DNA from 2 places in the Ferrimonas lipolytica genome. Region 1 is predicted to be linked to the other one. Evidence: predicted binding sites of a transcription regulator. Region 1 holds the regulator's gene; the other holds the start of a gene.
The links. The regulator LexA, encoded in region 1, represses DNA repair genes until DNA is damaged. The targets are predictions, from matches to a motif close to TACTGTATNNNNATACAGTA.

Region 1 (3,167 bases):
ACTCGAGCTACGCGGGCAAGTTTGCTGGCGATATCGCTGTCGCTGCCTCGCTGTTCGGCCATGTAACGCAGTGAAACTGCGCGGGAAAAGCGGATGAAGTTATCGCGGCCAAGCATGGCAATAATGAGCGACTTGCGGAGCCAGGTTGGTCTGTCGTCTGCCAAAATAGTAGCGCTGACGCTTTGCTCCTTACCAGGATCACGTCCCCACAGTAAGCTCACCGGGATCACCTGCACATCAAGTTGCGGGTTGGTTTTGTGTAACCCCAGCAGGTGTTCAAACTTCGCTTGGAAGTCATTACGACGTTTCGACAGACCAGTTAGCATCTTCGCTGCGGACAGTGCAACCCAGCGCGGTACCTCTTCGCCATCGATCTCTAGGGGAGCAAAAGGGCTTGGCAGGTCAAGCTTGAGGCAGCACTCGTGCAGGGCTAAACGATCAGAGAAGGAGTCTTGTGGTAAGACGTAAACGATAGGTCGGCTAAGATCGATATCTAGCTCTTGGATCGGCTGTTCAGGGATCGGTTGGCTGGTTACCATCAACCGCTGAAGGCCGTTCACAGACTTTTGCCAATGGCTCAGGTTAGAACTACTCACTCGACTCTCTTCTCTACAGAATTAACAAATAGGCGGAAGAGTTTACACCCATTAGCCAAAAGAGGCAGCAGTCAGCATCCAAACAGTCACTTGTTGGACCTATCCAGCGGATGAAAAGCCACTGATTATCGGCCAAGAGCCTTCTTAAAGTGGTTAAAACGAAGAGAAAATCGACTTTGCTGTTGAAATCATCAGCAGCCTGTATATGATTACAGTATATTCACTGTATGAATAAACAGGTATTTAAATGAAGCCGTTAACTCCGCGCCAGTCTGAAGTGTTCGATTTAATCAGGCAGCACATGCAAGATACTGGAATGCCACCTACTCGCGCTGAGATTGCCCGTCAATTAGGGTTCCGTAGTGCCAATGCCGCTGAAGAGCATTTAAAAGCACTTGCTCGCAAAGAGTATATCCAGATTGTTCCGGGTACCTCACGTGGGATCCGCATTCTTTTTGATGAGCCTGACCCAGAGCAACTAGGGCTGCCACTGATTGGCCGAGTTGCCGCTGGTGAACCAATTCTCGCGGCTGAACACATTGAATCTCACTATCAAATGGATGCATCGCTGTTTCGTCCGGAGGCTAATTACTTGCTTCGAGTTCGCGGCGATTCAATGAAAGAGATTGGCATCCTTGATGGCGATCTACTGGCGGTTCATCAAACCCAAACCGCCCGCAATGGTCAGGTAGTAGTGGCTCGCGTCGGTGAAGATGAAGTAACAGTGAAGCGCTTCCAAAAACAGGGCAACGTCGTATACCTGCACGCAGAAAATAGCGAATACGATCCTATCGTAGTTGATTTAACTGAAACGCCATTAGCCATCGAAGGGCTAGCCGTCGGCGTTGTGCGCAACGGAGATTGGCAATAATGAAATCATCAGCAAACCTACAACATCGTCATCCAGGGATTTGGCAAACACAGGTGCGTCAGCGCCCAAGTGTCACTCAGCACTGTTGTCAGCGTGGTAATGGTTTGCTGGCGATTGCCCCTCAATTGAAACAACAAGCTCAACAAGCGGGTTGGATCTTACTTATCAACGCACCAGAGTGCGATTGGAAAGGCTTTGTGCGCCAATCTGGGATTGATAGTAATCGCCTGTTACGGATAAATTGTGACGACGATATTGGTGCCATGGTGGCGTTAGAGCAGGCGCTCACCACTGGCACCTGTGCTTCGGTTTTGGCTTGGGTTGAGCCATTAGATCCGCGAGATAGAAGGCGTTTGGATTTAGTACAAAAACGCGCTCATTGCCCAGCTTTTTTGTTCCATTCGGAAACTTACAGCGCAAACGCACTATTCACCCCAATTCACCAATGAAGCGTGCTCAAACCCTTGATCAACCTAAAATGAGGTTGTAGTTTTAATGGAGTAACTCAAAAAATAACTGGCAGCAGTACTGGCAGTATTTACGTGAGCCGTTAAAGCGTATGCCCATGCCCCTTTAGGGATCAGGGAGCTTACATAGAGCAGAGACTTACTGTGCGAGCTTTCTTCGAGACGTTGCTTTTGCAACGTTGACAGGAGAAGTGTTTGTGAAGTTGAAGCTGTTTGGCATGAGTGCCACCTTACTCTGTTGGCCAACCGTGGCCGTAGAAATGCCATGGAACCTTACCCCCGGCGTTACCGATATCAGTGAGCAGGTCTACAGCCTGCACATGACAATCTTCTATATCTGCTGTGTTATCGCCCTGATAGTGTTCGGAATAATGCTTTATTCCTTGATCTATCACCGCAAGTCTAAAGGCGCAAAGCCGGCCAATTTCCATGAAAGCACTAAAGTTGAGATCGCTTGGACTGTGGTGCCATTCCTCATCCTGATCGGCATGGCCGTGCCTGCAACCAGCACCTTGATTGCGATGGAAGATCCGTCGGAGTCAGCATTGACCATTCAGGTCACCGGATCGCAGTGGAAGTGGCACTACAAGTATTTTGGCCACGATATTGAGTTTTATAGCCTCCTCTCTACTCCAACTGATCAGATCCGCAATCAGCAAGAAAAGAGCGATAACTATTTGTTGGAAGTGGATAAGCCGCTGGTGTTGCCCACCAATCGCAAGGTGCGCTTTTTGATGACCTCCGATGATGTGATTCATAGTTGGTGGGTGCCAGCCTTCGCGGTGAAGAAAGACGCGAATCCAGGCTTTATTAATGAAGCTTGGACCAAGGTTAACGAACCAGGCACTTATCGCGGTCAATGTGCTGAATTGTGTGGGAAAGACCATGGCTTTATGCCTGTAGTGGTTGAGGTGCTTCCGGAGGAGGAGTTTGACCAATGGTTAGTGGCCCAGCAGCAAGCGGCAACCGATGCAGCAGCAGCGGAGCAAGCATCGCTTGAGCAGCAGATGACCATGGCAGAGGCGATGGCATTAGGTGAGTCGGTCTACATTGGTCGCTGTGCTGCTTGTCATCAGCCTAATGGCATGGGGCTTGCTGGTGTTTTCCCCGCGATTAATGGCAGCGCCATCGCCGCGGGAGATGTGACTGAACATATTGATGTGGTGGTTAATGGCCGGGGAGGAACCGCGATGCAGGCATTTGGGGCTCAGCTGAGCCTAAGGGAGCTTGCAG
Region 2 (3,167 bases), 1.0 Mb from region 1:
CACCATATGTGTTTCGGTGCTGCGGCCAGTGCTTTGTTTGGATACAAACATATGGTTGTGGCCGTTGCCTGCAACCTGAGGCAAGTGGGTTACACAGAATACCTGAGTGGATTGTCCGAGCTGACGCAACATTTTGCCTACTACCGCAGCGGTTGGCCCGGAGATCCCCACGTCAACCTCATCAAAAATCAATGTTGGTGTGGCTACCTTTCGGGCGGTAATTACCTGAATAGCCAGGCCGATACGTGACAGTTCACCCCCAGATGCGGTTTTGGCGATAGGCTGCAATGGTTGGCCGGGGTTAGTGGTAACTAAAAATTGTACCTTGTCGCTGCCTTGTGGGCTGAGTTGCTCATCGATGTAACCTACCTCGATTTCGAATTTTGCGTGGGGCATCGCCAGCTCTTTGAGGTTGGCAGTCACCAACTTATTTAGCTCTTTGGCAAAACGGCAGCGACTCTTGTGGAGCTTGCTGCTGTGCTGCTGCAGCTGCTCAACACAAAGGCTGCGCTGCTGCTGCAACTCTTCCAACTGGGAGTCGCTGTCAGATAGTTGTGCCAGTTCATCGGCCAACGCTTGATGGTGTTCGGCCAATTGGTTGGCATTGACTTGGTGTTTTCGCGCTAGCGTCATCGCTCGTGACATACGCTGTTCCAGCTCGTTGAATCGCTCAGGGTCCATCTCGAGGCTGGCGCGGTAATGCTCAATCTCATTGCTGCTTTCTTGGATCTGAATCATTCCCTCGTGCAACATCGCGAGTGACTCGGCGAAGGCGGGATCATCACTGTGCAATGCTTCAACCTCACTGATCGCCTGCTGCAGTAACGATTGTACCGAGTTATCTTCGCCTTCACTGAGTAGGTAGATTGCCCGTTGGCTTTGTTCGAGCAAGGTACCGCAGTTAGCGAGCCGTTTATGCTCACTCTCTATCTGTTCGAATTCATCGATCTGCAGTCCAAACTCATCCAATTCTTGTACTTGGTATTCCAGTAGCTGGCTACGAGCTTGGCGCTGCGCCTGTTGCTGCTGTAATTGTTGGATTTGTCGATCTATCTGTTTCCATGACAGGTAACTTTTTTGGCAGGCGTTGAGCAGATTATGGTGGCCAGCGTACTGATCGAGTAGATCCAGCTGCACTTCGCTGTGCAACATACTGTGGTGGGCATGTTGCCCATGCACACTGACCAGTAGCTCTCCCAAGCCTTTCAGTTGTGCCAATGGCACAGGATGACCATTGATCCAAGCACGACTACGACCTTCGGCAGAGATGGTTCGCCGGACAATGCAATGGTCGGTGTCGTTTAATTCATTTTGTTGTAACCACGCGCAAGCGGCTGGAATAGCACTAATATCAAAGCACGCTGACAGATCAGCACGCTCAGCGTCGGGTCTTACCATGCCAGCTTCGGCACGCGAGCCTAAGCACAAGCCAAGTGCGTCAATAGCTATTGATTTGCCGGCACCGGTTTCACCAGTAATGCTGGTCATTCCGGCGTTAAAGTCCAACTCAAGAAACTTAACGATAGCGAAGTTACTAACGGTTAATTGGCTTAGCATGGGCAGCCCTGTATAGGTAAACATAAGTACTGTATGGAAGAACAGTATATGTGGTTTTTTTCATCGGTAAAGGCTTTAGGCTGATTTTCTTTGGTTCGAGATAGGAAAGGGAGAGGCTATGACGCAACAAGTTGCAGTGGTAACCGGTACTAACAGAGGGATAGGGCGCCACTGTGCATTACAGTTGGCGGAGCGAGATATTCACGTTGTTTGTACCGCGAGGCGGGCGGAATTGGCGCTAGCCACGGTGGCTGAGATTGAACAGCGAGGCGGCAGCGCTACGGCAGCGACGTTGGAGGTAAGTAACCAGCAACATGTTGAAAACCTGAGCCAGTTAATTTCGGCCAGATTTGGTCAGTTGGATATTTTGATCAATAACGCTGCTGTCTATTTAGATGCTGATCTCACCCTATTTGAGTTAGATGACGCCCGTTTGCAACAAACCATCGATGCCAATCTTATGGGGCCGATATACCTGTGCCGTGCACTGATGCCAATGATGATCGACAGAGGTTATGGGCGGGTGGTTAATGTTTCTTCGGGCTACGGTGCGTTAAATCAGATGGGGCCAAAAATCACCGCTTATCGGATCTCGAAAGCGGGTCTTAATGCCTTAACGGCGGTACTTGCAGCCGAAGTTGCGTTACAGAACATTAAGGTGAATTCGGTTTGCCCCGGGTGGGTGCGAACTGACATGGGCGGCGCCGCAGCAGATCGGAGCCCAGAGCAAGCCGCCGCCGATATTGTTTGGGCGGCATTGCTACCAAATGACGGCCCATCTGGGCAGTTCTTACGCCATCGTCAGTCAGTGGCTTGGTAGTAGGGCGAAGTTTAGAACAGCTTGCTACCCCAACCGAGCTTGGTTCTGAGCACTTCGAAGTAGCTGTGCCCTTTAGGATGGATCAGGCGCAGTTTATGCTGGGCACGACGGATCAAAATTTCATCACCCGGCAATGCCGCTAAGGTAATGTGGCCGTCACAAGAAACCTCTAAAGCACGTGAGCCCATATCCGGTGAGGCGATAAGCTTAACCTCTGAGTTGCCATCCACTACGATTGGTCGTCCAGACAGTGAGTGCGGAAACATAGGTACCAAGATCACGGCATTTAGGTTCGGCGTTAAAATGGCGCCGCCGGCAGACAACGCGTAGGCGGTGGAGCCGGTTGGGGTGGATACAATCATGCCGTCAGCACGTTGGCTATACATAAATTGGTCGTCGATATACACCTCAAACTCAATCATGTTGGCCACTCTACCGGGGTGGAGAACCGCTTCGTTCATGGCGGTATTACTTGAGGTTAACTGGCCGTGACGATAGATCTCCGCTTGCAGTAAAAAACGCAACTCGGTTTCATATTCACCGCTAAGCACTTGTGCTAGTGGCTCTTCAAAGTCATCTGGCGAGATATCGGTTAAGAAACCCAAATTACCTCGGTTTACTCCAATTACTGCTACGTCAAAGCGAGCCAGCACTCGGGCTGCTCCCAACATATTACCGTCACCACCGACAACGATGATCAAATCGCAGCGTTCTCCGAGCTCACATAAGGTTAACGCTTCGGCTTTATTGCAGCCGAGTTGCTTAGCGATACGCTCTTCAATCAGGATTT

Region 2: the regulator LexA is predicted to act here: its motif matches at 1,585-1,604, upstream of recN (DNA repair protein RecN).

What each region holds. Positions count from the first base shown of each region.
Region 1 covers NZ_CP051180.1:3,670,994-3,674,160, forward strand. The annotation lists gene plsB (glycerol-3-phosphate 1-O-acyltransferase PlsB) at 1-596, opposite strand, end outside; gene lexA (transcriptional repressor LexA) at 844-1,467, shown strand; gene HER31_RS16645 (SulA-like leucine-rich domain-containing protein) at 1,467-1,916, shown strand; gene coxB (cytochrome c oxidase subunit II) at 2,132-3,167, shown strand, end outside.
Region 2 covers NZ_CP051180.1:570,977-574,143, forward strand. The annotation lists gene recN (DNA repair protein RecN) at 1-1,557, opposite strand, end outside; gene HER31_RS02800 (SDR family NAD(P)-dependent oxidoreductase) at 1,676-2,377, shown strand; gene nadK (NAD(+) kinase) at 2,389-3,167, opposite strand, start outside.